DNA from 4 places in the Limnohabitans sp. TEGF005 genome. Region 1 is predicted to be linked to each of the others. Evidence: predicted binding sites of a transcription regulator. Region 1 holds the regulator's gene; each other region holds the start of a gene.
The links. Region 1 encodes LexA, which represses DNA repair genes until DNA is damaged. Its sites were predicted from a motif close to ACTGTATNNNNATACAGT; they were not measured.
Positions count from the first base shown of each region.

Region 1 (7,310 bases):
CTAAAGATCTGTCCCTCAAATTCATCAGATCGGGACAGAGCCAAAGATCTGTCCCTCAAATTCATCAGATCGGGACAGAGCTAAAGATCTGTCCCTCAAAGTCGTCATTCTTCGGTGTGCATCAGAGACAAGCCGATCGCACCACGGCGGCGCAGCCAAGGGCTGGGGCGATAACGGGTGTCGCCATAAACGGTTTGCAAGTTGAACAACACCTCGAGGATGCTGTCTGGCCCCAGTCGGTTGCCCATGGCCAATGGGCCCATGGGGTAAGCCAATCCCAAGGTCACAGCGGTTTCCAGATCTTGTGGTGTGCAGATGCGCTGCTGGCAAATGTCAGAGGCGATGTTGACGATGGTGGCCACCACACGTTGGGTGACAAAACCACCGCTGTCGCGGATCACCGAGACCGCTTTGCCATCGCGGGCAAACAGGGCGTGAGCCGCGTCGCGCATGTCGGTGCGTGTGGCGGGGTTCGTGGCCAAGACACGGCGCTTGGTGGCGGCGTCGTCGAACAGCATGTCGATGCCCACTGTGCGGGCCGGGTCCAGGCGCTCGACCACGGCCACGGTGGTGATGTCAAAGCCCAACGGTGCAACGATGGTCAGTGCATCGGGCGATGGAGATGCGCCGGTTTCGACTGTGGCACCCAGATTCTTGAGCAGCTGGAGAAGTTCCATGCGGCGGGCCGCGCGGGGCGAGACCCACACGGGCGGGATGTTGTCGACCACGGGCACGGGGGGCTCAGCGGGCACTTGCGCCACGCCGTCCACGTATTTGTAGAAGCCTTCGCCGACCTTTTTGCCCACCACACCACCGGCCAGACGCTGGGCGGTGATGACGTTCGGGCGGTAGCGCGGCTCTTCGTAATATTGGTGGTAAATGGCCTCAATGACATGGTGTGACACATCCAGGGCGGTCAGATCAAACAGCTCGAACGGGCCGAGTTTGAAGCCGACCTGGTCGCGCAGGATGCGGTCAATCGTTGCGAAATCGGCAATGCCTTCGCTCACGATGCGCAGCGCTTCGGTGCTGTAGCCACGACCTGCGTGGTTGACGATGAAGCCGGGCGTGTCTTGTGCCTGCACAGGGGTGTGGCCCATCTGGCGTGCAAAGTCCGACAAGCGCTGGCAGACAGCGGGGTCGGTTTTGAGGCCGGCGATCACTTCGACCACCTTCATCAGTGGCACAGGGTTGAAAAAGTGGTAACCCGCAAACTGGCCTGGGCGTTGCAGTGCTGCGGCAATCGCGGTGACTGACAACGACGATGTGTTGGTCACCAGCACGGCTGTGGGAGCCAGTATTTTTTCGAGCTCGGTGAACAGGCTTTTCTTGATGTCGAGCTTCTCTACGATGGCTTCAACCACCAATTCGCACCCGGCCAGGTCTTGCATGCTGCTTGCGCCCAGCAAACGGCTTTTGTGAACTGCGACGGCTTCGGCCGTCAGTCTGCCTTTCTCTTGCAACTTGTCCCATTGCTGGAAAACGGCATCGCGTGCTTTCTGAATGGCGTCGGCTTGGGTGTCGTAAAGCCAGACTTGACTGCCTGCTTGTGCGGCGATTTGGGCGATGCCCCGGCCCATGGCGCCGGCACCGATGATGGCAACTTTGGAGAATGCGAGAGTCATGGTTGTAAAAGTAAATCGAAGATTGAAATAACAGGGCGCGCTTAACGGCGAACTTGCAAGGCGCCTGGGTTGACGATGTTGGTCGGAGTGCCCTTGATGAAGTTCACCACGTTGTCGAACGCCGTGCCGAAATACAACTCATAGCTGTCTTTTTCGACGTAGCCAATGTGAGGTGTACAAATGCAGTTTTCCAGGCGCAGCAAGGCGGAGCCTTGCAAAATGGGTTCGGATTCGAAGACATCGATCGCAGCCAAACCGGGTCGGCCCCGATTCAAGGCCCCGATCAAGGCATTGGGCTCGATCAATTCGGCGCGGGACGTGTTTACAAACAGGGCCGATGGCTTCATTCGGCCCAAATCTTCGCCTTTGACGATGCCTTGAGTGGTTTCGTTGAAGCGCAGATGCAAAGACAACACATCGGCTTCTTCAAAAAATGAAGCGCGACTGCTTGCGGCACGGTAGCCGTTTTGGATGGCTTTGGTGCGCGACTCGTCGCTGCCCCAGACCATCACATCCATGCCAAACGCCTTGCCGTAGCCGGCCACCAATTGACCAATTTTTCCGTAACCCCAGATGCCCAGAGTTCTGCCTTTGAGGACTGTGCCTAAGCCAAAGTTGGCAGGCATTGAGCCCGCTTTAAGGCCCGATTGCTGCCATGCACCATGTTTGAGGTTGCCAATGTACTGTGGCAAACGCCGCGTAGCAGCCATGATCAAGGCCCAGGTCAGTTCAGCCGGTGCCACGGGTGAGCCGACACCTTCGGCTACGGCCACACCGCGTTCTGTGCAAGCCGCCAGATCGACGTGACCGCCCAAACGACCTGTCTGGGCAATCAATTTCAAGCGCGGTAGTTTTTCAATCACGGCACGCGTCAGTTGGGTGCGCTCGCGGATCAGCACGATGATGTCGGCGTCTTTCAGTCGCACAGACAATTGGCCTATGCCTTTAACCGTGTTGGTATAGACCTTGGCTGGAAAATTTTCGAGTTTGACCGCGCAGTCGAGTTTGCGCACCGCATCTTGGTAGTCGTCAAGGATCACAATGTTCATCCCTACATTGTGCCCTGACGAGGCGGCCCGGTTCAGTCGCCGGGGGCTGCTCTTTGGGTTAAGCGCTGGCTTGTGCTGCTTCGATGGCCGCTAAGCGGTCCAATTCAGCGCAGACATCGGCCATGCGCCCGGAAATCACCATCCGACCGGCCCCTTTGACACGTTGATCACTCTCTGCAACCCGCAAGACACGCAAGGCAGGAACAGCAGCAGTGGCCGGGAATCGGTGTGGATGGGCTGAGGTTTTGAGGGCCTGGGGCGTGCAAGCCGGTCTGCGCGAGGTCCAGACGGGCCTCAAGTAAGCGTTTCCGCGCTGGGGCTTGGCCACCGAAGGTGTGGCCCGGTTGAAATTGGAGAAGCCTTGAAAAAGACCTGAAAGAGCAAGCAGAGCGATTCCCATGTGAAACCTTTAAAAAGCATGGAGGTTGGACACAGGCAGGATTGCTGAAGAGCCTGTTGCTTCAGGGCTGACAGAACCATCTCGTCAGCGCCCGCCACCTGGAGCAACAAGCCAGTGCTTTACATCAAAAGCGTGTTGCGGATGAGTCCTACAGCCAGGCCTTCGATGTCAAAAGGCTCCTCGGGGTTCACCACAATGGTTTGGTAATCGGGGTTTTCGGGCAGCAATTCGATGCCGGTGGCGGTCTTGCGCAGGCGTTTGACGGTGACTTCGTCGCCCAGTCTGGCCACAACGATCTGGCCATTTCGGACTTCTTTGGTCGATTTCACGGCCAACAAATCGCCGTCCATGATGCCTGCGTCGCGCATGGACATGCCCCGAACCCGCAAAAGGTAGTCGGGTTGTTCGGAAAACAGCGTGCTTTCCAATTGGTATGTTCGGTCAACATGCTCTTGCGCCAAAATAGGCGAGCCTGCGGCCACGCGGCCGATCAATGGCAAACTCAATTGGCCCAAGCCGGGCAGGGTGAGGCTGAACAGGTCTGATGGGGCGCGCAGGTGATTGCGGTTGCTGCCTTTCAGGCGAATACCGCGCGAGGTGCCGCTGACCAGTTCGATGGCCCCTTTGCGGGCCAGGGCCTTGAGGTGTTCTTCTGCTGCATTGGCCGACTTGAAGCCCAGCACGCTGGCGATTTCGGCACGCGTGGGTGGCGCACCGGTGTTGGCAATGGTGTTCTGGATCAGTTCCAGAATTTCCTGTTGCCGGGCGGTGAGTTTGGGGCTGTCGGTCATGGCGGTCTCCTTGTGGGGACTGGTTAAACTGTTGTTTCATCCAGTGACTGTATTTTTAACCAGTTTTTGAGGCGATGCAAGTGTTGGACACAAAAAAAATGAAGAAAGTGGTGGTTTTGGGCACAGGCGGCACCATCGCCGGCACAGCGGCCAGCGCCAATGACCACACGGGCTACACCGCTGGCCAGTTGGGTGTGCAGCATCTGCTGGACGCCATACCCGGTCTGAATGACGTTCTGCAGGGTGATTCACTGCAGTGTGAGCAGGTCGCCCAGCTTGACAGCAAAGACATGGACCACGCCACTTGGCAAGCGTTGGCGCAGCGCTGCGCCCACTGGCTGGCACAGCCTGACGTGGGTGGCATCGTCATCACCCACGGCACCGACACACTGGAAGAAACCGCTTGGTTTTTGCAGCAGGTGCAGCGCACCACCAAGCCTGTGGTGCTGACTTGTGCCATGCGTCCGGCCACCGCCTTGACCCCCGATGGCCCACAAAACCTGCTGGACGCTGTTGCCGTGGTCCTCGACCCGATGGCGCGTGGCGTGCTGGCCGTCTGCGCAGGCCGCATCCACAATGCCCGCGAGGTGCAAAAAATTCACCCTTATCGGCTCGATGCTTTCAGCTCCGGCGAATCCGGCCCCCGTGGCTGGGTGGAGCAAGGCCGTGTGCGCTGGGCCGACCCCGGCAGCTGGCCGATGGCGCATGTCCATGCCAGCCAAGCGCTGGCATTGAGTGTGGCCGATTGGCCCTGGGTGGCGGTTTTGGACAGCCATGCAGGCAGTGATGCCCGCCAAGTCCAGGCCCTCCTGGCTGCGGGCGTGAAAGGACTGGTCGTGGCAGGCACGGGCAACGGCACCGTGCACCAAAGCCTGTTGTCGGCACTGTCCCAGGCGCAGGCCCAAGGCGTGGCTGTGCGTTTGACCTCCCGTTGCGCCGAAGGTCAGATCGTGGGGCAAGCCGCCGCGCTGCAAACGGCACCTGCGGGGCTCAATGCGTACAAGGCGCGGGTGAGTCTGATGTTGGATTTGATGGGCTAAATACCCACAAGGCCCTGAAACAACAAAGCCCCGCAATGCGGGGCTTTGTTCGTTGGGGCCGCTGAAAAAATCAGTCAGCCAGTGCCGCAAATGCGCGGGCTGTGATGTCTTCCACGCTGCCGGTGCCGCTGATGGCGCGGTATTTGGGGGCTGCCGCTGCATCGGCTTTGGCCCAGTTGGAGTAGTAGTCCACCAAAGGGCGGGTCTGGGCGCTGTAAACATCCAGACGCTTTTTGACGGTTTCTTCCTGGTCGTCGGCGCGTTGCACCAAAGCTTCGCCCGTCACATCGTCCACGCCTTCGACTTTGGGTGGGTTGAACTTGACGTGGTAGGTGCGGCCCGAGGCGGGGTGCGAGCGGCGGCCGCTCATGCGGTCGATGATGGCGTCAAAGGGCACATCGATTTCGAGCACGTAGTCGAGTTTCACGCCTGCGGCCTTCATGGCGTCGGCCTGGGGAATGGTGCGGGGGAAGCCGTCAAACAGGAAGCCATTGGCGCAATCGGCCTGGGCGATGCGTTCTTTGACCAGGTTGATGATCAGGTCGTCGCTGACCAGACCGCCTGATTCCATGACCGCTTTGGCCTCCAGGCCCAAGGGGGTGCCGGCCTTGACGGCGGCACGCAACATGTCGCCCGTGGAGATTTGGGGAATGTTGTATTTCTGGCAAATGAAGGTTGCTTGTGTGCCTTTGCCGGCGCCAGGTGCGCCCAACAGAATCAGTCTCATGGGAAGGTCCTTATCGTTTGAAATCGTTTCTGCCAGCCAAGCCCGAAGGCCTGCTGCATGGTTACTTTTGAGAATATCACGCCAGCCTCAAAGTTGGCTTACGGGGAGAACCCCGGTTTTCAGCTCATGTCAACAGCAGTTGCCGCACCCGATCCAGGTCTTCGGGGGTGTCGACTCCCGGACCGGGTGATGCGGCGGTGACATGCACTGCGATCCGGTGGCCGTGCCACAGTGCGCGCAGCTGCTCGAGTGATTCCATGGTTTCCACTGGCGCGGGGGGCAGTGTGGGGAACAAAGCCAGAAAACCGGCCCGGTAGCCATAAATCCCGATGTGGCGCAGCGGTGCCGGGCTAGGCAGGGCCTTGAAACCCGAGTCCGACTGGCCATCGCGCCACCACGGAATGGGCGCGCGGCTGAAATACAGTGCCATTTGCCGGGCGTCCATGACCACCTTGACCACGTTGGGGTTGGTGAATTCTTCCAATGAGCCGATGGCGTGCGCTGCGGTGCTCATGCTGGCATCAGGCCGCTCGGTCAGCACGCGGGCCACCTCGTTGATGAGCGCGGGGGGGATCAGCGGCTCGTCGCCTTGCACGTTGACCACCACCGCATCGGGCGCAAGGCCCAGCAGCTGGCAAGCTTCGGCCAGGCGGTCGCTGCCGCTGACGTGGTCTTTTCGGGTCAGCAAGGCGCGTATGCCGTGCGCTTCACAGGCCGCCACGATGCGCTTATCGTCAGCGGCCACCACCACCAGACTGGCGTTGGACAGCATGGCACGTTGCGCCACGCGCACCACCATGGGCAGTCCAGCGATGTCGGCAAGAGGTTTGTCGGGCAAGCGGCTCGAAGCCATGCGTGCCGGAATTACCACCGTAAAACCCGCAGCAGAGCCTGCGGGGGGCAAAAAATGGGTCATGGCTGGGGCTCAGAGCGCGGGACGCAGGGCCGCGAGTTTCTCGATTTCTTCGTCACTCAGTGTGCGGGCCTCGTTTTCCAGCAGGATCGGAATGCCGTTGCGCACCGGGTACGCCAGGCGAGCGCTGCGCGAGAGCAGTTCCTGGTGTTCCCGGTCGAAGTCGAGAGGGCCTTTGGTGACTGGGCAAACCAGTAATTCAAGCAATTTGTTGTCCATGCTGTCAATGATAACGGCCCCCAAGCCAGGGGTGTTTGGGAAAGGTCAGTGCTGCAAAAGTTGCTCAATGCGCGCATCCAGCGCCGACCAAAAACCGTTTTCTGGCGTGATGACCAGAGGGATCGCCAGGGCGCCGGGTTCGTGCGGCCAGAGTTTGGCGGCGTCTTTTTCGGTGCAAACCCAAGTGCGGTCGGGGTTGGCTTTCCAGTCTTGGTAGTCGTGGTGGTCAGGCAGGGCGGTGGTGCTGGTCAGTTGCAACCCCGATTGGCGCAGCATGTCGAAAAATGCTTCAGGCCTGGCCAGTCCGGCCACCGCGTGCAGTGGGCGGTTTGTCAATGCGCTCAAGGCAAGGTGTCGCCCATCCGAGGTCAGGGCGTGGTCTGCCAGTTGCCGTGGGGCCTGGTATTGACCTAGTGGGCGGTCACCCGAAATGGATGGACCGGTGTGCAGAACCCAATCGACCGGGCGTGGCCAGGCTTCGCGCAGGGGGCCTGCAGGCAACAACCAGCCGTTGCCCACGCCGCGCTCGTCCATCACACAAATCTC
Region 1 is NZ_AP029226.1:1,460,345-1,467,654, reverse strand. It holds gene ACZ5RG_RS07050 (3-hydroxyacyl-CoA dehydrogenase) at 105-1,625, opposite strand; gene ACZ5RG_RS07045 (D-2-hydroxyacid dehydrogenase family protein) at 1,667-2,674, opposite strand; gene ACZ5RG_RS07040 (hypothetical protein) at 2,733-3,074, opposite strand; gene lexA (transcriptional repressor LexA) at 3,194-3,865, opposite strand; gene ACZ5RG_RS07030 (asparaginase) at 3,940-4,905, shown strand; gene adk (adenylate kinase) at 4,976-5,632, opposite strand; gene kdsB (3-deoxy-manno-octulosonate cytidylyltransferase) at 5,757-6,548, opposite strand; gene ACZ5RG_RS07015 (Trm112 family protein) at 6,558-6,764, opposite strand; gene lpxK (tetraacyldisaccharide 4'-kinase) at 6,810-7,310, opposite strand, start outside.

Region 2 (7,310 bases), 1.5 Mb from region 1:
GTGCTCGCGCAGGTCAGCACGAAGCCACGCTGCTGGTGGCCGAGAGCCAGACCGCGGGCCGTGGTCGCATGGGCCGGGTCTGGCAAAGCCAGCCCGGCGACTCGCTCACTTTTTCACTCAGCTTGCCCTTGGCACCCCGCGATTGGTCTGGCTTGTCGCTGGCCGTTGGCCTGAGCCTGGCCGAAAGCCTGCACCCCGATGTGGGCCTGAAGTGGCCCAACGATTTGTGGTTTCAAGACCGCAAGCTCGGCGGCATCTTGGTCGAAGCGGCCAGCATGGGCGGGCGCAGCCAGGTGGTGGTGGGGGTCGGTCTGAACATCCGACCGCGCCCCGCAGAGGGTCTGAACACAGCACCTGCCGCACTGACCGAGTTATTGCCTGACATGACCGCGCCAGCCTGTCTGGCACGCTTGGGCGTGCCTTTGGTACAGGCCCTGTTGGCATTTGAGCGCGACGGCTTCGCCCCGCTGCAAAACCGCTTTGAATCGCGCGACGTGCTCAAGGGCAGGCGCGTGCACACCAGCGACGGCCAGATCGGCGCGGCAAGGGGCGTCAGCCCCGGCGGTGCCTTGCGGCTGCTAACCGACACAGGCCTGCAAGAAATTCACAGCGCCGAGGTCAGCGTGCGCCCCTTTCCTGTCGAGGACAAACTCCGATGATGCGTTGGTTAATGGCTCTTTTGTTGATCCTCAATGCGGCCACGCTGGCTTGGCAATGGGACGCTTTTGCCCATTGGGGCTGGGGGCCAAATACAGCACGCGAACCTGAACACATGGCGAATCAGATTCGCCCCGAAGCACTGCAAATTGAAACGCCTGCGCCCCTCAGCAGCACCCCTGCACCCGCCACAAATCCCTGACTTTTTTGGAGACCTGACCCATGAGCCTGAAACTTTACTTCGCCCCCGGTGCCTGTTCTTTTGTGCCCCATGTGCTGCTGGAAATGAGCGGTGCCGAGTTTGAACCCAGCATGGTCAAGCTGCACAAAGGCGAGCAAAACAGCGACGACTACAAAGCCATCAACCCGCGTGGCCAGGTGCCCGTGCTGGTGAACAACGGCCAAGCGGTCACGCAAATCGTGGCCATCGTGTTGCATCTGGACCAGCTGTTTCCTCAAGCGGGCTTCTTGCCCTCCGAGCCGCTGGCCCGTGCACAAGCCATCTCGACATTGGCCTGGATGAACAACACCGTGCACCCGACCTTCACGCACATCTTCATGCCACAAAAATTCTCGGATCTGCCCGAAGTGCAAGCGGCCCTCAAGCCTTACAACACGCAGTTGTTTCGCGGCATGCTGGGCGAACTGCAAGCGCTGGTGAAAGCCGCTGCAAGCAAAGGCCAAACCTGGCTGACGGGTGAACGTTTTGGCCCTCTGGATGCTTACAGCCTGACCCTCACGCGCTGGGGCACGATTGCCGGCATCACGCCCGAAGAACACCCCGAACTGTGGACCTTTGTGCAAAAAGTGGCCGCAGAGCCCGCCGTGGCCCGCGTGATCGAGCGTGAGCGCTTGCAGCTGAACATGGGCAAGCCCGCTTAAGGCGGCCCGCACCTGCTCTCAAGCGGGTGCGTTGAAGCGCAGCGTGAAACACGCCCCAGGTGGGGTGTGGCCGGGGTGGGTGGCGTCCACCATGACCGAAGCCCCGTGTTGCTGCGCGATTTCCTTGACGATGGGCAGGCCCAAACCCGAGCCGTCCACGTTGGTGCCCAAAGCCCGATAAAACGGTTGAAACACCAAATCACGCTCAGCCACCGGAATGCCCAGACCGTTGTCTTCAACCTGCATGACCAGTGCTTTGCTGTAGGGATCGACCAGAACACGCACCGTAACCACGCCCTGGCGTTCGGGCGTGCTCGGCGTGTAGTGAACCGCGTTTTCAACCAAGTTGCGCAGCATTTCTTTCAGCAGGGTCGGGTTGCCTTGCACCTGCACACCTGGCGTGCCAGCGTCCACGCCTTCGTAGCCCAGGTCCAGGCCTTTGTCCATGGCGCGGGGCAGACAGTCTTGCAGAACTTCGCTGGCCAGGCCCACCATATCGCAGCGCTGCTGGGGCACATGGGCGCCGCCACCTTCTGCGCGGGCCAGTGACAACAACTGGTTCACGGTGTGCGTTGCCTGCATGCTGGCCCGGCCAATTTGTTGGAGTGATTTTTTCAGATCTTCTTCGCTGGAGCCAGATCGCTGCGCCAGATCGGCCTGCATGCGCAAGCCCGCCAACGGTGTTTTGAGCTGGTGCGCCGCATCGGCCAAAAAACGCTTTTGCGTGACGATGGAGTCTTTCAAGCGCTCCAGCAAGTCGTTCACCGACACCACCAAGGGGGCCACTTCCATCGGCACCGCCTTGTCGTCGAGCGGACTCAAATCATCGGGTTTGCGTGCACGGATGCGCTCTTCCAGCTCAGACAAAGGCTTGATGCCACGCACCAGCGCCAGCCAAACCAAAAGCACGGCCAAAGGCAAAAGAGCGAACTGGGGGAGCATCACGCCCTTGATAATTTCTGCCGCCAGCACAGAGCGTTTTTCTCGCGTTTCGGCCACTTGCACTAAGGCCGGATTTTTGCCCTCGGCATCCAAGCGTATCCAGGTGTAGGCCACGCGCACCTCAAGGCCACGCATCTCGTCATCGCGAATGTGCACCTCGTAACTGCTGCCTTTGTCCTGATCGGTGGGCGGCATGGGCAAGTCACGCTCGCCACTCAGATGCTCTTGGTGTGCACCACGAACCTGGTAATAAACCAGATCGGTCTCGTCGGCACGCAGCAATTCGCTGGCAGGCTGCGGCAAGTTGAATTGCACACGTTTATCGGGCCCCAGCTTGACCTGCTGGGCGAACGCTTGCACGTTGTAGACCAAGGCACGGTCAAAGGGCTTGTTGGCCAGCCCTTGCGCCACCAGCCAGGTCAAGGCCAGGCTGATGGGCCACAGCAGCAGCAGCGGCGTGAGCATCCAGTCGAGGATTTCCCCGAACAAGGAACGTTGTTCGCGTTTGAAAAGACGTACGCTCCAGCCGCGGGATTTCATAGCGGCGTTGTCCTGAATCGGGTGGCGAAGGTCGTCAAATCACCAGGCGCTCAGCCCGGGATTTTTTCGAGGCAATAGCCCAGGCCACGCACCGTGGCGATGCGAATCGGACCTTTTTCGATCTTCTTGCGCAGGCGGTGGATGTACACCTCGATCGCGTTGTTGCTGACCTCTTCGCCCCATTCGCACAGGCGCTCGACCAGTTGGTCCTTGCTGACCAGACGGCCCGCACGCTGCAGCAGCACTTCCAGCAAACCCAGCTCGCGGGCCGACAACTCGACCATCTTGCCGTCGATGGTGGCCACGCGGCCAGACTGGTCATAGATCAGTGGGCCGTGCTTGATTTGCGAAGTGGCACCGCCCATGCCGCGGCGCGTGAGGGCCCGCACGCGGGCTTCAAGTTCTTGCAAGCTGAAGGGTTTGGCCATGTAATCGTCAGCGCCGTAATCCAGCCCTTTGACGCGCTCTTCCACACTGTCTGCCGCCGTGAGAATCAACACCGGCAAAGTAGAGCCCCTGGCACGCAAGCGTTTGAGCACTTCCAGACCGTGCATTTTGGGCAAGCCCAAATCCAAGATCAGCAAATCGAATTCGTTGTTGGTCATCAAGGCCGCATCGGCCTCGCTGCCACTGGCCACATGGTCCACCGCCGCACCGGCACTGCGCAAGGTGCGCAACAGGCCGTCGGCAAGCACCTGGTCATCTTCGGCTATCAGAATTCGCATGTCTGTCTCCTGTTATTGTGGGTGCAGCTCGGTCGGGCCTGTCTGTCGCGAGCTGCTGCAATTCTAGTGTCTGGCACGGGCGCTTCAGAGGTAGCCGCGCGATCTGTTTGAACAGCCATGACGGCTTTCTCGCGTTCTGTCAGTGCGCATAAGCCTCCAGACCCAAGGCGACCACGGTCGCCACATCCTTGCCCACCGCATCGCGGAACTCCGCCTCGGCTTGCGCGACCGCATCCTTGAATGCCTGCAACCAAGCCAAGCCCACAGGCGTGAACACCACGCGCCGCGCTCGGGCATCGGTCATATCCGGCTCTCGCTCCACCAGGCCCCAAGCGGCACACTGGTTCACCAGGTCGCCCATGGCCTGCTTGCTCATGCCAGCAGCTCGGGCCAGATCGGTCAGGCGCGAACCCTCCAGCGCCAAATGCCGTGTGATGTGAATGTGTGCAGCGCTGATTTGATCGCGTGACGCCAGATTGGCCAAGGCCAATGGCACGCCCTCGTTGCCGGCCATCAGGTACAAGACGCGTTCGTCAAAGCGGCGCATGGCATGCCCAAGCAAGCGACCCAAATGCGTTTCACGCCATCGGTCATCGGCCCAATCGGCTTGTTCGTGGGTGTGCGATGGGGGGGTGTTGGTCATGGTTTAAATGATAAGGCAAACTGACCAAAAATAGTGTTTACAGGTTTATACAGCTCGTTTACAGTACTGTTCACACATCCAGTAAACAGCGCATCCCCGCTGAACCAGGTGCCCCAAACCATTGATATTCAAGGAGATTTCCATGAGCGACGACAACAGCGAAAAGTCCAAAGCCCTGCAAGCCGCCCTGGCCCAGATTGAAAAACAATTCGGCAAAGGCACCATCATGCGTCTGGGCGAAGGCGAAGTCATCGCCGACATCCAAGTCGTCTCCACCGGCTCTTTGGGCCTGGACATCGCGCTGGGCGTGGGCGGTCTGCCCCGTGGCCGCGTGATCGAAATCTACGGCCCCGAGTCTTCGGGCAAAACCACCCTGACCCTGCAAGTGATCTCTGAAATGCAGCGCCTGGGCGGCACATGCGCCTTTGTGGACGCCGAACACGCCCTGGACGTGCAATACGCGCAAAACCTGGGCGTCAACTTGCAAGAGCTGCTGGTCAGCCAGCCCGACACCGGCGAACAAGCCCTGGAAATCGTGGACAGTCTGGTGCGCTCCGGCGCGGTGGACTTGGTCGTCATCGACTCGGTGGCCGCCCTGACCCCCAAGGCCGAAATTGAAGGCGATATGGGCGACAGCCTGCCCGGCCTGCAAGCCCGTCTGATGAGCCAGGCGCTGCGCAAACTGACTGCCACCATCAAAAAGACCAACTGCACGGTCATCTTCATCAACCAGATCCGCATGAAGATCGGCGTCATGTTCGGCAGCCCCGAGACCACCACAGGCGGCAACGCGCTCAAGTTCTACGCCTCGGTGCGTTTGGACATCCGCCGCACCGGCACCATCAAAAAGGGTGACGACGCGATCGGCAACGAAACCAAAGTCAAAGTGGTCAAAAACAAAGTCGCGCCGCCCTTCAAGACGGCCGAGTTCGACATCCTGTTTGGCGAAGGCATCAGCCGCGAAGGCGAGGTCATCGACATGGGCGTCACCGCCAAGATCGTCGACAAGTCGGGTGCCTGGTACGCCTACCAAGGCGAAAAAATCGGCCAAGGCCGCGACAACGCCCGCGAATTTTTGCGCGAAAACCCGGCTCTGGCCCGTGAGATCGAAAACAAGGTGCGCGAGTCACTGGGCATCCGCTTGCTGGAATCGGCCATCGCCACCGTCAAGGCCGACTGAGCACACACCCCAACAGCCTCGCATGAACAAGCCCGGCTTTCAACCCTCGCTCAAGGGGCGCGCATTGCGCCTTTTGAGCCAGCGCGAGCACTCCCGCGCCGAGCTGCAACGCAAACTGGCACCGCACGAAGAGGTGCCTGGCGAGCTGGCCAAAGCGCTTGATGAGCTGCAAGCGCGGGACTTCATCAACGAGGGCAGGGTGATTGAGTCGGTGGTGCACCGCCGCTCTGGCAAGCTGGGGGCCGCACGCGTCAAGCAAGAGCTGGCGGCCAAAGGTTTGTCAGGCGAGGCTGTGGCTGTCGCACTAGAAGGGCTCCGAGAAACCGAGTTCAGCCGCGCACAGGCCGTTTGGCGCAAAAAATTTGACCGCCCTGCAGCCGACCCGAACGAACGGGGCAAACAAATTCGCTTTTTGATGACCCGTGGTTTCAATGCCGAGGTGGTGCGCAAAATCGTGCAAGGCGCAGACGACGACTGAATCACACGCCTTGAAAATCGCCCGTCACAAGCCCAGCATCAACTGGATGTTTTGCACCGCAGCGCCGCTGGCGCCCTTGCCCAAGTTGTCCAAGCGGGCAATGACCACAGCCTGACGATGGGCCTCGTTCGCAAAAACACGGATTTCAAGTTGATTGGTGTCGTTCAGCGCCAAGGCATCCAGCTTCAGGTTGTCGGTCGCAGGCTCTACACGCACCCAGCCGCCCGCGGCCTGACTGGCCGCATAGTGCGCACCCAAGGCGGCTTGAAGATCGGCCCCGGTGGGCTTGCCGGGCAAGCTGTCCAGATGCAAGGGCAGTTGCACCAACATGCCCTGACGGAAGTTGCCCACTGACGGCACAAACAAAGGGCGGCAAGTCAGTCCCGAATACCGCATGATTTCTGGGATGTGTTTGTGCTGCAGGCCCAGGCCGTACAACTCAAACAAGGGGGCTTTGCCCGCTTCGTAATCTTCGATCATGCTGCGGCCACCGCCAGAATATCCGCTGACCGATGGCAGACAGACCGGAAAATCGACCGGCAACAAGCCGGCGTCGATCAAAGGCCGCAAGATGGCAATCGCGCCCGTGGCATAGCAACCGGGGTTGGCCACGCGCTCGGCCTGTCGCACGGCGGCCAACTGGTCAGCCGCCAGCTCCGGGAAGCCAAACACCCAATCGGGGTGGCAACGGTGCGCGGTCGAGGCATCCACAATGCGCGGCTTGCGTCCGGGCAGGCTGTCGATCATGGCCACCGATTCAATGGCCGCGTCGTCGTGCAGGCACAGCACCACCAAGTCGGCGGTGGCCATCAGCTCGCGCTTGGCTTCAGGGTCTTTGCGGCGAGCTGGGTCAATGCTCAGCACGTCGATCTGGGGCATCAGCGCCAGACGCTCGCGAATCTGCAAACCGGTCGTTCCCGCTTCGCCGTCGATGAATATTTTGGCCATGGCTCATACTTTCTCAAGAATTCCAGCTTCCAGCGTCATGTCAATGTAAGACGCAAGGCTCAGGATTGGTGCATTGCAGCATGATACAGTCGCACGCTGCAGTGTCCAGAGCCTGCTGGCGGGCCTAAATTGATTCAGGCACCCCGGCGGACCTGTCGAATTTCCACCCCTCTGAGAGAAGACCTCATGAAGATTCACGAGTACCAAGGCAAGGAAATCTTGCGTCAATTCGGTGTGCCAGTTCCACGTGGCATCCCGGCGTTCACCGTTCAAGAGGCGGTTGAAGCCGCTCAAAAACTCGGCGGCCCGGTTTGG
Region 2 is NZ_AP029226.1:2,925,544-2,932,853, reverse strand. It holds gene ACZ5RG_RS14570 (biotin--[acetyl-CoA-carboxylase] ligase) at 1-659, shown strand, start outside; gene ACZ5RG_RS14565 (hypothetical protein) at 656-859, shown strand; gene ACZ5RG_RS14560 (glutathione S-transferase family protein) at 880-1,539, shown strand; gene ACZ5RG_RS14555 (sensor histidine kinase) at 1,558-3,021, opposite strand; gene ACZ5RG_RS14550 (response regulator) at 3,072-3,746, opposite strand; gene ACZ5RG_RS14545 (MarR family winged helix-turn-helix transcriptional regulator) at 3,886-4,389, opposite strand; gene recA (recombinase RecA) at 4,532-5,569, shown strand; gene recX (recombination regulator RecX) at 5,592-6,047, shown strand; gene argC (N-acetyl-gamma-glutamyl-phosphate reductase) at 6,072-6,995, opposite strand; gene sucC (ADP-forming succinate--CoA ligase subunit beta) at 7,182-7,310, shown strand, end outside.
Region 2: the regulator LexA is predicted to act here: its motif matches at 4,455-4,472, upstream of recA (recombinase RecA).

Region 3 (7,310 bases), 590 kb from region 1:
AACACCTTTGGTTCGGTCGCGGTCTTCGACTGTGAAGCCGGTACGGTCAAGTGCCACGCCAGTGCGGCGCCATGCGCGGTCTAGTGTGTCGCTGATTTGGATGACGGGTTGTCCGTTCAGCGTGCTGACGGTGGCCAGGGCAATGGGCGCTGCACTTGCGCTGGCCGCTTTGGCAGATTCGGTTGAGGCACCCAGTTTCACCATCAGGCGACGCAAAAATTCGATTTCGAGCTCGGCATCGCTGGCGCGGGGTTGCCAGACGGTTTGTTCTTTTTGAGCCGTGGTGTAGTTCTCGACCATGCCGCGGTGGGTGATGTAAATCTCAACGCCGCCTTGTGCGTTGCGCTCGACGCGTGTTCGGAATTTGTCGCGTTCACCAGACGAGTAGAGTGTGTCGAGCACTTTGCCCAGCGTCCTGCGGATGATGTCTTGTGGAATTTTGGCCCGGTTTTCGGCCCAATCGGTTTCCATGATGCCCACGTCAGGCGAGTCGGTGACCAGAACAAAACCGTTGCTGGTCCAGAACTCTTTCAGGGGCTCCCAAACTTGGTCGGCCGGGCGTGCCACCACCAACCAGCGTTGGTTGCCTTGGCGCTCCATACGGACATCGCCTAACTTGTTGGCTGCGGTGCCTGCATCGACAACGCGCGAGCTTGCGCTTTGGAAGCCCGAAGCGGTTGCGGAGTTGCTTTCAAGTGCGTAACGCGATTCTTTGCGCAGTTGGCTCAGGTCGGGCGGGATCTCGAGTGTGGGGGCTTTGGCCGCGCTTTTGTAGTCAACCTTGTCTTCCTCAAGAATGGAACAAGCGCTGACCAAAATGGTCAAGGCCGCGATAACGGCCGTGCGCTGAACGGTGAGACAAGACGTAGAGCGATGGGACAATTTCACAAGCAATCCTTAGGTGGAAATCAAATCAGGCCGCTGGCCTTGAGCGCCGCCTCAACCGCAGGCTGCTGTGATTCAGACAGCTCGGTCATGGGCAAACGCAAAGTAGGGCCGCTCAGGCCCATGCGGTTCATGGCCCATTTGACGGGGATCGGGTTGGCTTCGACAAACAGGTTTTTGTGCACAGGCATCAGCAAAAACTGGATGCGCATCGCTTCTTTGATGTCACCACGGATGGCCGCCATGCACAGTTCATGCATCAGGCGCGGGGCCACGTTGGCGGTCACGCTGATGTTGCCGGCACCGCCGCACAGCATCAGGGCCACAGCGGTCGGGTCATCGCCGGAGTACACGGCAAACTCTTTGGGCAGATCGCGGATCAGCCACTGGGCGCGTTCGATGTTGCCGGTGGCTTCTTTGATGCCCACAATGCCGGGCACTTGCGCCAGGCGCAACACGGTGTCGTGCTGCATATCGGCCACCGAGCGGCCGGGCACGTTGTACAAAATCACGGGCAAGTCGGGCGTGGCTTCGGCAATCGCGCGGAAGTGCCGGTACTGGCCTTCTTGTGTGGGTTTGTTGTAGTACGGCACAACTTGCAACTGACAGTCGGCCCCGACTTTTTTGGCGAATTTGGCCAACTCGATGGCTTCGGCGGTGGAGTTGGCACCGCATCCGGCCATGATCGGCACGCGGCCAGCGGCTTGTTCGACCGACACGCGGATGATTTCGCAGTGCTCGTCGACCGTGACCGTGGGCGATTCGCCCGTGGTGCCGACCACGCCAATGCAATCGGTCCCTTCGGCCACATGCCAGTCGATCAATTTTCGCAAAGCGGCGTAGTCCACTTTGCCGTCTTCGAGCATGGGGGTAATCAGGGCAGGGATGCTGCCTTTGATGGGGCGAAATTCGGTGGTCATGTCAGGTGCTTCTGAACAGAAAAAACCCATTCTAACGATTGCAGACCCGATTTATGACCCCCAAGTCGGGTGAATGTCACCCGATGTGACGGGAAAAACCCGACTTCAACTCAGTCGGCCCGCAAAGGCAAGCGGGGTACATCGGCCTGGTGCACAAGCCGTACTGCGGCAATCCGCTGCACAAATCGGTTGGGGGATGCCTCAAAGCCGTCCTCATAGGCCACGGTGCGCAAGCTTTCGGTGGCCCGCAACAGCTCGCCCGGTTGCAGCAAAAAGTCTGGGCGAGAGGGCTTGCCCACGGTTTCGTTGCCAGCGGCAAAGGTTTCGTAAATCAGCACGCCACCCGGGGCCACGGCCTGCACAAGGGTGGGCAGCAACGGACGCCAAAGGTAATGGGTCACCACAACACAGCCAAAAGTTTGTCCAGCGAAGGGCCAAGGGCCGTTTTCGATGTCCGCGCAAGTGACTTCGCCAAAAGCCTGTGCCAACGCCACAGCATCGGGGTTGCGGTCTACGCCTTGCACCGCATGGCCTTGCGTGGCCAACCAGCGCATGTGGCGGCCTGCGCCGCAAGCGACATCGAGCACGCTGCTGCCAGGAGCGATCAAATGAGCCCAGCGTTGCAGCCAAGCAGAAGGGTTTTCGGTGCCGTGCATAGGTTGAGTTTTCAAAAAATCAGAAGCAAGACCACAGCTGTTCGGACAGCATGATGACGACATCGGGTTTGGCATAGAGCCAAAACGTCAGGCCCAGCACCGTCGCTAACAACAACAACAGGGTTTTAATTCGGGTGGTCATGCGGCTTTGGGCGAATGGCGCTGGATCGGACTTTCGCGCACCGGCAAATTCACCAATGCGGCAAAGACGCCCAAGGCAATGGCCAGGTACCAGACGATGTCATAGCTGCCTGTCTTGTCATACAGATAACCGCCCAGCCACACGCCCATGAATGAGCCGATTTGGTGGCTGAAAAAGACGAAGCCGCTGAGCATGGAGAGGTGAGAGATGCCAAAAATCTGCGCCACTGCCGCGTTGGTGGGCGGCACGGTAGACAGCCACAACAAGCCCATGACAGACGAAAAAATGTAAACGCTGGTGGGCGTGAGCGGAGCGAGCAAGAACAAAACGATGGCCACCGAGCGGGCTGCGTAAATGAACGCCAGGATCTTTTTCTTGGCCATTTTCTGGCCCAGCGTGCCTGCAATGTAGGTGCCAAACACGTTGAACAGACCGATCAGGGCCAATGCATAACTGGCCACCTGAGGCGCCAGACCGTGGTCTTTCAGGTAGCTGGGCATGTGCACGCCAATGAACACCACTTGAAAGCCGCAGACAAAATAGCCCGCCATCAGCAGCTGAAAACTGGGGTATTTGAAAGCTTCTTTCAACGCTTGGGCAATGGTCTGGTCGCGTTTGACCTGGCCCGGTGCATTCAAAGCCGGTTCGCGCAGGCCCCAGGCCAGGGGAATGATCAGCATGGCCGCTGCGGCCAAAATGACCAGTGCCGTCTGCCAGCCCATCTGGCTGATCAAGAGACCTTCTACCGGCACCATCAAAAACTGGCCAAAACTGCCCGCCGCAGCCGCCACGCCCATGGCCCACGAGCGGCGTTCTGGTGGCACGTTGCGTCCGATCACGCCGTAAATCACGGCGTAAGTCGTGCCGGCTTGTGCGGTGCCGATGATCACCCCGGTGAACAAGGCAAACACCCACGGGTCGGTGGCCCAAGACATGCCTAAAAGGCCAATGCCATAGATCAAGGCCCCCGCTGCAATCACGCGGAATGCGCCAAACCGGTCGGCCACCATGCCCGCAAAAATGCCCATGAAACCCCAAGACAGGTTCTGGATGGCCATGGCGAAGCCGAACTCTTGACGGCCCCAGCCTTGTGCTTGGGTGATGGGTTGCAGCCACAGGCCAAAGCCGTGGCGAATGCCCATGGACAGCGTGACGATGGCCGCGCCGCAGGCCAGCACTTGAAACAGGGAAAGGGGTTTGTGTTGCATCCCCTGACTTTAACCAATGCCGTACGGATTGCTTGTCCCGCAAATGCAAGCATTCACCAGCAGGACTTCTGCGCGCAGAGGCAATGCGACACTGTTGTTGTATCCAGTAATCCGGCATAAATCCCACTACAATCCGCCACCATGGCCACCCAATCTACTGTCAAAACATCCAACGAGTACTCTGAAGGCTCGATCCGTGTGCTCAAGGGCCTGGAGCCCGTCAAGCAACGCCCGGGCATGTACACCCGCACCGACAACCCCCTGCACATCATTCAAGAAGTGCTGGACAACGCCGCCGACGAGGCGCTGGCCGGTTACGGCAAAAAGATCAAAGTCATCCTGCACACCGATGGCTCGGTCAGCATCGAGGACGATGGGCGGGGTATTCCGTTTGGCCTGCACCCTGAAGAAAACGCCCCCGTGATCGAGCTGGTCTTCACACGATTGCACGCGGGCGGCAAGTTTGACAAGGGCAAGGGCGGTGCGTATAGCTTTTCGGGCGGCTTGCACGGCGTTGGCGTGAGCGTGACCAATGCTTTGTCCAAGCGACTGGAAGCCACCAGTTACCGCGAAGGCAAAGTGGCCACTCTCGCTTTCTCGGCAGGCGACGTGATCGAGCCGCTGGTGACTCGCCTGGCCAATGAGGGCGACCGTAGCGGCTTGGCGGACGTGCCCCGAGACCGCAAACAGGGCACCACGGTGCGTGCCTGGCCCGACGCCAAATACTTCGAATCCAGCGCCCTGCCCATGAACGAGCTGACGCACCTGCTGCGCAGCAAAGCCGTGCTCATGCCGGGCGTGACGGTGACCTTGGTCAACGAGAAAACCAAAGAAACCCAGCAGTGGCAATACAAAGCCGGTCTGCGCGACTACCTGACGCAAACCCTGAATGGCGATCCGGTGATCCCGTTGTTTGAAGGGGAGGGCTTTGCCGACGCCAACCACGACAGCTTTGCCGAAGGCGAGGGCGCTTCTTGGGCCGTGGCCTTCACCGAAGACGGTGCCCCCGTGCGTGAGAGCTACGTGAATTTGATCCCCACCAGCGCAGGTGGCACGCACGACAGCGGCTTGCGCGATGGCTTGTTCACCGCCGTCAAAAGCTTCATCGAACTGCATGGCCTGCTGCCCAAGGGCGTCAAGCTCATGCCCGAAGACGTGTTCGCGCGGGCCAGCTATGTGCTGAGCGCCAAAGTGCTCGACCCGCAGTTTCAGGGGCAGATCAAAGAGCGCCTGAACTCGCGCGACGCAGTGCGACTGGTCTCCAGCTTTGTGCGCCCGGCGCTCGAACTCTGGCTGAACGAGCATGTGGACTACGGCAAAAAGCTGGCCGAGCTGGCCATCAAAGCCGCCCAGTCACGCCAAAAAGCGGGCCAAAAGGTAGAAAAGCGCAAGAGCTCCGGCGTGGCCGTGCTGCCGGGCAAGTTGACCGATTGCGAGAGCAAAGACATCTTGCACAACGAGGTGTTTTTGGTTGAGGGTGACTCGGCCGGGGGCAGCGCCAAAATGGGCCGCAACAAAGAGTGCCAGGCCATCTTGCCCCTGCGCGGCAAAGTGCTCAACACCTGGGAAGTCGACCGCGATCGCCTGTTTGCCAACAACGAAATCCACGACATTTCGGTGGCCATCGGCGTGGACCCCCACGGTCCGAACGACAACCCCGACATGAGCAACCTGCGCTATGGCAAGGTTTGCATTTTGTCGGACGCGGACGTGGACGGCTCGCACATCCAGGTACTGCTGCTGACCTTGTTTTTCCGCCACTTCCCCAAGCTGATCGAAACCGGGCACCTGTATGTGGCGCGGCCGCCGTTGTTCCGGGTCGATGCACCTGCACGTGGCAAAAAGCCCGCGTCCAAAGCCTATGCGCTGGACGACGGTGAGTTGACCGCCATCATCGACAAGCTGCGCAAAGACGGTGTTAAAGAGGGCGGGTGGAGCATCAGCCGCTTCAAGGGCCTGGGCGAGATGAGCGCCGAGCAATTGTGGGACACCACGCTCAACCCCGACACGCGCCGCCTGCTGCCCATCGAGCTGGGACCGCTGGACAATGCGGGCACCGAAACCCTGATGATGCAGCTCATGGGCAAAGGCGAAGCCGCTGCCCGACGCGAGCTGATGGAGCTGCACGGCGACAGCATCGAAATCGACGTTTAACCAAGCCAGGTTGTTGCATGAATCTTTTTCAGCTTCTCCAGTCACATGGCTTGCAGGTGAGTCCTTCGGAGTGCAAATTTCATTTTGCTCGTAGCCCGCATCAAAAAGAAAAAGACCTTTTTGCAACAAGAGTGGGATTCGAGCATTTTCAGAGTTACCAATCGCAAAAAAACTTTTCTAGGCCGTATGTCATCTCGTTTTATGAATACGGTGAAGGTTTATGGATGTTTGCGGGAGTTTGGCGCGTTGATGGTGAACCGATTGAAACGTCAAAATTTTTTCAATACAAATTTTCGTTTGTTGATAGTTCAGCACTTCTTGAACGTCGACTGATCGTGACTTGGCCCAATCGATTCAGGAACAGTTATCCAAACGGCGAAACATTGAACAATGATCTGCAAGTGCATGCTGTCCTTGCGGTGCCCGATGTGCTTGGAAACTTTCCGGGTTTCTCTAAGGTTCGTATCACCCTGACTGGACTACGTATCTTGTTAGGTGACCCCGTGGGTTCTTTGGGTTGGAAGACTGCGCTTCAGTCGGTGGCTGGTGTGTATGTGGTTGCAGACGCAAAGAAAGACAAACTGTATGTAGGTGCTGCCTATGGTGAAAAAAATCTTTGGCAGCGCTGGTCTGAATATGCCCAAAATGGTCACGGAGGGAACGAGAAACTTAAGCAAGAGTATGTCGAGCGTGGCGATTCAGTTTTTGATGATTACGTCTTCTCTTTACTTTGGCATGCAGATAGTTCGGCTACCCAAGAGCAAGTCCAGGGCATGGAGTCTTTTTGGAAAGAAGCTTTGCTAACCCGTGGGTCGCGGGGATACAACGCCAACTGATGGTGGAGGCTGCAATGTCTGAATCGATGAAACATCTTCAAGAACTTAAGCTCTTTGAATCGGTGCAGGTGCGGTCGCATTGGAACGCTGAAGTAGAAAAGTGGTATTTCTCAGTGGTGGATGTGGTGGAGGTGCTGACCGACAGCATCAACCCCACCGACTACCTGAAAAAACTGCGCAAGCGCGATGCCGAGTTGGGCAGCTACCTGGGGACAAATTGTCCCCAGGTAGCTATGCCCAGTGAGTCCGGGGTCATGCGCAAAACTTTGGCCGCCGATGTTCCCACACTCTTGCGCCTGATCCAGTCCATCCCATCGCCCAAGGCCGAGCCGTTCAAGCGCTGGTTGGCCAAGGTGGGCCATGAGCGCATGCAAGAAATGGCTGATCCTGCGCAAAGCCTGGATCGCGCCCGCGATAACTGGCAAAAACTGGGACGCAGCACCAAGTGGATTCAGCAGCGCATGACGGGGCAAGAAACCCGCAACAAACTGACCGATTATCGGAAAGAA
Region 3 is NZ_AP029226.1:869,047-876,356, forward strand. It holds gene bamC (outer membrane protein assembly factor BamC) at 1-882, opposite strand, end outside; gene dapA (4-hydroxy-tetrahydrodipicolinate synthase) at 909-1,805, opposite strand; gene ACZ5RG_RS04145 (class I SAM-dependent methyltransferase) at 1,916-2,461, opposite strand; gene ACZ5RG_RS04150 (hypothetical protein) at 2,481-2,603, opposite strand; gene ACZ5RG_RS04155 (MFS transporter) at 2,600-3,811, opposite strand; gene ACZ5RG_RS04160 (DNA topoisomerase IV subunit B) at 3,953-5,965, shown strand; gene ACZ5RG_RS04165 (GIY-YIG nuclease family protein) at 5,983-6,801, shown strand; gene ACZ5RG_RS04170 (BRO family protein) at 6,816-7,310, shown strand, end outside.
Region 3: the regulator LexA is predicted to act here: its motif matches at 3,902-3,919, upstream of ACZ5RG_RS04160 (DNA topoisomerase IV subunit B).

Region 4 (7,310 bases), 970 kb from region 1:
CCGCCATTCCCGAAGACGCGACCATCAGTCTGGGTTATTCGGTCAAAGACATGCCGCAGCGCTGAACGCGTGGCGGCTAAGATCAGGCATGCCTGATATGCAACGATTTTTAACCTTCCGCCACTGGCCTCGCCTGACCGCCCCTCTGGCCCGCACCGAAGTGCTGGCCGGGCTGACGGTGGCGCTGGTCATGGTGCCGCAGGCCGTGGCCTATGCGGGGCTGGCTGGCATGCCGCTGGTCACAGGCCTTTACACCTGCCTGATTCCCGCCCTGCTGGCCGTGTTGTTTGGCAGCGCCAACCGCTTGTCGGTGGGGCCAGCCGCGCTCACCTGCGTGCTGATTGGGGCATCGCTGACGGGCATGGCCGAACCCGGCTCGCCCGAATGGGTGGCGCTGGCGGTGTGGTTGTCATTGCTGTCGGGGGCCATTCAACTGTTGCTGGGGCTGGGCAACTACGGCTGGCTCATCAACCTGGTCAGTGCGCCCGTGATGATGGGGTTCACCCAAGCGGCCTCCTTGCTGATCATGGCTTCGCAAGTGCCCGGTTTGCTGGGCATTCAAGCCTGGCATTGGCATGTACAAAGTTGGCCCGCTTGGCTGACCGGCTGGTCCGCGCTGTTCGGACTCAGCAGCCTGGTAGCGCTGCTTTTGTTGCGGCATTTCAAGCCGCGCTGGCCCGGCATCATGATCGTCATGGGCATCGCCTCGGCCGTCGCTTATGCCACCGATTACCAGGCGCACGGCGCGGTGGTTGGCTTGCTGCCTTCGGGCTTGCCCAGCTTTTATGGGCCCAATTGGCCGGGCCTGACGGTGCTCAACCAGCTGTGGGTGCCCGCCATGGTGATCGCTTTGGTCAGTTTTTTAGAAACCGCCTCCAGTGCCCGCATCGAATGCCGGCGCGACGGCAAGCGCTGGGACGACAGCACCGAACTGTTCAGCCAAGGCCTGGCCAAACTGGCCTCTGCCTTTTCAGGCAGTTTTGCCACCAGCACCTCGTTTTCGCGCTCCGCACTCATGCTTTATGCGGGTGCACGCTCGGGCTGGGCGGTGGTGGCCTCAGTGGGCTTTGTGCTGCTGGCCTTGCTCATCCTCATGCCCGCGCTGCAATACGTGCCGCGCTCGGTCATGTCGGCGGCCGTGATCGTGGCTGTGCTCAATTTATTCCAGCCCCGCCAGTTTTTGACGCTCTGGCGCATCGGCCGCATCGAAACCATGACAGCGGGCATCACCTTTGCCATGACCTTATTGACCGCGCCGCGCATTTACTGGGGTGTGATGACCGGGGTGCTGGTGGGCCTGAGCCACTTTTTGCACACGCGCCTGCACCCGCGCATCATCGAAGTGGGCCTGCACCCCGACGGCAGCCTGCGCGACCGCCATCTGTGGAAACTGCCCCCACTGGCCCTCCACCTCTACGCGCTGCGCATGGACGCCGAACTGGACTTTGCCGCCGCCAGCGACTTTGACCGGGCCATCACCGACCACCTGGCCCGCCACCGCGCTGTGAAGCATGTTTGCCTGTTTGCGCAACCCATCAACCGGATCGACGTGACGGGTGTGGAGACCTTTGGGCAGCTGCACCGACAACTGGCCAGCCGGGGCATCACCCTGCACATCAGCGGCATCAAACTGCCCGTGGAAACCGCCTTGCGCCGCGCAGGTGAGCTCCAGGACAGCCCTTATCTCAAGCTCTACCGCACCGATGCCGAGGCCCTGCAAGCCCTGGCGCAATTGGCCCCACTGCCCGACGACATTGCGGCAGCGGCCATCTGAAGCGATTCAAGCCGGAATTTCAGCCTCGACCAACAGCGCCAGCAGCTGCAAGGACTCCTGCCAACCCAAGCAACAAACCTCAGCGGGAATCAGGTCAGGAATACCCGCCTGCTCAATGTTCACCTCGGTGCCGACCAGCACCGTTTTGAAAGTGATGGTGGTCACCATCTCGCCCGGCAAATTCGAATCGTCAAAGCGGTCGGTGTGGCTCAAGCGTTCACTGGGCAACAGCTCCAAAAAGGTGCCGCCAAAACTGTGGCTCTGCCCATTGCCCAGGTTGGTAAACGACATGCGATAGCCACCGCCCACACGGGCGTCCATCTCATGCACTCTCCCTGTGAAGCCGTGCGGCGGCAACCACTTGGCCATGGCATCGGGATCGATGAACGCCCTAAAAACGCGCTCGGCAGGGGCGCGAAAAACGCGTTGAAATTTCACGGTATGGGGCATGGCTCTTTCTCCAAAAAAAGGGCATTTTGCCTACGATCAGGCCAAACCCTTTTCAAACTCCGTTAAACGCTTATGAATCGAACGCAGTTCTGTGATGTCGGTCCAGCGTTCGATCAGGTAAGAAAACGCCTCGTTGACTTTGCCAAAGGCATTGCTGACTTGTTGGATCACACCCAGCGTGATCAGGCCCGTAAAGAGCGATGGCCCCATCAGCAGATACGGAAAAATCACCGTCGACTGGCTGTAGAAGTTGCTCCAGAGGTTGAAGTAGGCGTAATGGTTGAACAAACGGAAATTGTTCAAGCGCACCCCGGTGAACAAATTCAAGACCGTGGGCAAGTCCATGCGGCTGCGGTCGTCTTCGGCATAAACCAAATCCTTGCGCAAAGCGGCCTCGGTCTTCTGGTTGTTGTACTCCAGCCCCGGCAAGTGAATGCCCACAAACCACGACAACACCGTGCCACCGAGCGCTGTAAACAGTGCCACCCAAAACAGAGACCCCTCAAACTGCAACCAAGCAATGGCCATGCCCTTGGAAAGTGCCCACAAGATCGGAATGAACGACGCCAACGTGAGCACCGCCCGCACCAATCCCAAGCCCAGGTTCTCGGTTTGGCGGGCAAAACGCATGCAGTCTTCTTGAATCCGCTGCGAAGCGCCTTCGACCGTCTCGCTCGTTTTTTGCCAGCGCGGCAAATACGTCTCGGTCATGGCCTGACGCCACCGAAAAGCGTAGTGCGAGGCCAAATAGGTTTCGAGGCTGCGCAGCAACATGTAAGGGAAAGCGATCCATGCGAACTGCTGCATGAAGCCCCAGAACTTGGCCAGCCCGCCGGCCTGCTCGGGCTTTTGCAACAAGTCATAAAACTCACCATACCAAGTGTTGAGCTTGACCGTCTGCTGCACCGTGATGAACACCAGCGCCACCAACACCAACAAACCACCCCAAGACCACAAGGCCCAGCGGCGCGAGAGAAAGAAACTGCGGAACATCAGAAAAACCTCACCATCACAAAGACACCGCCTCACCCAGTGACGCGGGGGATTAGGGCGAACATGACAACGCCCCGCAAAGACTCGGGCAACTCAAAGCCCCAAGAAAACAGACATGCGGTGCAACTCTTCTTCCAGCGCCAGCGCAAAGGCTTTGCCCTTGGGGGCCGCATTGACAAAGCCCACATCGGGCGTAAGCACACCCGACTTGGCACCGACATTGGCCCACCCAATGACCTGATCATGCCAAAGCAAAGGCATGGCGTAGTGACCACGCACCCGCTTGGCCGCTGGCGTATAGGCCTCAAAGCGGTAAGCCCAGCCCCACAGCTGCTCAAAACGGCGTCTGTCCCAGACCACCGGGTCAAAAGGTGCCAACAAACGCAGCTGATCATCCACCTCGTGGCGACGCGAAGCCGGGCTCTCGCCTGCGGGCCAAAACCACGTCGTGCCATCAACCACCACACTGGGCAAACGCAAGCGCGCACGCGCCAGCACGTCTGGGCGCTGCGCTCGCCATTGCGGCACACCGCCGGCCAACAAACTCAGCAACTGCCCCAAACTGGCGGCGGGCAAAGGCGCGTATTTCGCCACGATCACATCCACCAACTGGTCCATGATGGCTTCGGGTTCAAGCCCACACGGCTCGTGCTCGCGAACGGCATACAGGCGCTGCCCGCCTTCGCGCCGCGCCACCCGCAACCAACCGCGGTAATGCATGCCATCCAGCAACTGGGTGCTGGCCTTGCTGTTGCCCCCAAACCAATTGACCACGCGCCCATGGTCAAAATGCGCATCCACCTGCGCGGGCCTGACCACGCCAGCCTCTCGCACAAAGGCCAACACCTCTTGCGCCTGCTGGATGCGGCTGGCCGACCACACGATGCGGGGCGTGCGCGGGTGCATCAGGTGGTGCACATCGCGCCGCACAAAACCATAGTTGACGAAAAAATCTTCCTCCACAGGCATTTGGGCATAGCGCAAATCCAGATCCCCTACCCGATAGCCCGCCACACGGTGGCGCAACGTCAGGTCTTGCGCACGCGCAGGCGCACACAAAGGATCGGCCTGCACAAAACCCAGGCGCTGCAAAGCCTTGGGCAAGGTCGTGGGCGCAAACAGACTGCGCGCGATCGCGTAACGGCGCAGTTGATCCAGAGTCAAAGCGGAAGAAGCCATGCTTGAATCATGCCGCATGGCCAATAGCGGTGGCCTTGAGCAGTTCGCTCACGTCCTGCGTGCTCGCCATCACTTGTGCGCGGCCATCCAATACGCCACCAAGGCATTGGCGTGGCCATGGCCCATGCTGTGCTCGGTCTTGAGCCAAGCAACCATCTCCATGTGTTTCATGCCTGCGCACGTTTGGAGCAAATCCAGCCAATGGGCGATGGGCTGGCCATACTTCTTTTCGATGGATGGGAAATACGAAGCGGGGCCTTTGGGTTTTTCGAGGGGGGTCATGGGAAAAACTCCACATGGTGATCGCCTTGGCGGCCTATGTACATGACGCGTTGGCCGCGCAGGAAGACGCTGTAGGACTGCACGCCGGCCTGCATGGCGCGGGCGCAAAAGTCGCGGAATTTTTGGCCTTGGGTTTGGCTGTCGTGGATGGCGGCTTTGAGCGCTGGCAGGTCAAACGCTTGGGCGACAGGTGGCAAGCCCTCATAAAGCAGCGGGGCCAACACCACCCCGCCCTGCACACCATAAAACCTGAATTGCAGCGCCAAGCAGTCCACCTGGTAATGGTCCACCCCCTCTTGCATCAAGCGCCCCACGATGTCGGGAAAAGGCATGCTGCCGGTGAGTGTGGCTGTGGCCAGTTGCTGGAGGGTGGTGGCGTTCATATTCTGAAATGGGCGTTGCGGTGCAAAGCGCAAACCACGCTCATGGTGCGGAGTGCAAACCGATCATATTGCCTTCGGTGTCGACCACCATGGCAATGAAGCCGTTGGCGCCATCCTTGGGACTGGCCCTCTGTTCTACATCTTCAGCTTGGCAATATACTGTACGCAATTACAGTTAATCGGACATGCTCCGCTCCCTCTTCATCGACTTCAACAGCTACTTCGCTTCGGTCGAGCAGCAGCTCGATCCGGCTTTGCGCGGGCGGCCTGTGGGCGTCGTACCGGTCATGGCCGATTCGTCGTCTTGCATTGCAGCCAGCATTGAGGCCAAGGCTTTTGGCGTCAAAACCGGTACTCGCGTATCGGACGCCAAGCGGCTGTGCCCTGGCATCGCGCTGGTGCTGGCCGACCACGCCAAGTATGTGGAGGTGCACTTGCAGGCCGTGGCCGTGGTGGACCGGCTGGCGCCCGTTCGGCAAGTGCTGAGCATTGACGAGATGGAGTGCGAGCTGACGGGCCGCTGGCGCGAGCGTGATCGGGCCGTGGCGCTGGCGCGGCAAATCAAGGCGGCGCTGCTGGCCGAGGTGGGCCAGTGCATGCGCACGTCCGTGGGCATTGCGCCCAACACCTTGCTCGGCAAGCTGGCGTCTGACATGCACAAGCCCGATGGTCTCACGGTGATCGAACAGCACGAGTTGCCTGAGCGGTTATTTCACTTGAAACTTTCAGCCATTCAGGGCATTGGCCCACGCCTGTTGGAGCGGCTGGCGCGTTGTGGGATTGGGTCGGTCGAGCAGCTGTATGCCGCGCCGAGAGACTTGTTGCACACGGCTTGGGGCGGGCTGGCGGGCTCTGACATGTATGACCGGCTGCGCGGCCAGTGGTACGGGCCACGCGCCACGGTGGCACGGTCGCTGGGGCATTCACATGTGTTGCCGCCCGATTTGCGCCACCCGGCAGGGGCACATCAGGTGCTGCACCGCCTGACGCAAAAGGCCGCCATGCGGCTGCGCAAGCAGGGGTTTTATGCCACAGCCATGCAGGTGTTTGTGCGCTGCGACCACCGCTGGCAGCGCGAATCGGGCGGCGAGCGCTCTGTGCATGTGGGCGAGACGCAAGACACGGGCTTTTTGTTGCACACACTGGACCAGCTTTGGTTCAGCGGCTTGCACCAATTACAACGGCCGCAGGCTGTGGGTGTGCAGCTGTGCGGGCTGGTGCTAGCGAGTCAACACACGCCTGATTTGTTTGATTTTCACGAAGAAGCCCCTGGCGTTACGGCGTCACAAACCTTGCAAAATCACCCCGTGCAACGCGACCGCACTCGCCTGATGTCGGCCATGGACGCGCTCAACCGCACACACGGCAAAAACGCAATTTATTTTGCCAGCGCTCACCACGCGCTCGATGCGGCACCGATGCGCATCGCGTTCAACAGGATTCCTGATCTGGAAACAGAGCGCTGAGGCGGCATGGGCACGCCCCACCGTTCAGGCCGTGACGATCCAGCCTTCGAGCGGATCGCAAGGCGGCAGGCCGTATTGCGGGTGTCCGGCTTCGTGCTGTTGCTGCGCCCAAGCCGCCTGCATCAGGCAAAGGGTGGCATCGAGTGCATCGCCGCTGGCGTCATCAGCCAGACGACCCAACAGCGCGTTGCTGGCCACCAGTCGCAAGCCCAGACGGGTCTGTCCGCGCTCCAGTGCGCCCAACAGTTCGCGCCGGGCCAACAGGCGTTCGGGGGTTTGTTTGGCTTTGTCGTCGCTTTTGTAGCTGGTGTTGCCCAGTACCTCGCGCGCCAGCAGGCCAGGGTAGGCCTCTAGCGCCACACGACGCACGTCGCCTGCGTGCAGGCCGGGCAGGTGCACACCCGCCTGACGCAGCAGAGGCACGCCCGCGTGCAGCATGTAGGCCACAGGCGGGTTGACCCATTTCATCGACGGGCTGGAGCCCGCCGGTTTGTCGGCAGCGCGGTGGGCAAACTTGCCACCCACTGGGCGGGCGTTGCAAAAGGCCGCAAATTGCTCGCGTATTTGGGGACGCTCCAAGGCGCAGTAGTGGTCCATGCAGGCGGTCCAGTCGGTGGGCCAACCCAAGGTGTGCACCAGCTCTCGTGGCAGGCCAAAGGGCAAGTCAAAGCCGCCCACCCAGTCGGCAGGCTGGGCCAGCCATTGACCAAAAGCGCTCAAGGTTTCAAAGGTGTGCAGTGCCTGCAACTGCACCCTGCCCTGTCGGGCTTGGCCCAGCGCCAG
Region 4 is NZ_AP029226.1:490,081-497,390, reverse strand. It holds gene ACZ5RG_RS02395 (sulfatase family protein) at 1-65, shown strand, start outside; gene ACZ5RG_RS02390 (SulP family inorganic anion transporter) at 89-1,774, shown strand; gene ACZ5RG_RS02385 (SRPBCC family protein) at 1,781-2,224, opposite strand; gene ACZ5RG_RS02380 (putative transporter) at 2,261-3,217, opposite strand; gene ACZ5RG_RS02375 (DNA glycosylase AlkZ-like family protein) at 3,311-4,396, opposite strand; gene ACZ5RG_RS02370 (DUF4287 domain-containing protein) at 4,466-4,678, opposite strand; gene ACZ5RG_RS02365 (DUF1398 family protein) at 4,675-5,061, opposite strand; gene ACZ5RG_RS02360 (Y-family DNA polymerase) at 5,247-6,527, shown strand; gene ACZ5RG_RS02355 (DUF429 domain-containing protein) at 6,552-7,310, opposite strand, start outside.
Region 4: the regulator LexA is predicted to act here: its motif matches at 5,220-5,237, upstream of ACZ5RG_RS02360 (Y-family DNA polymerase).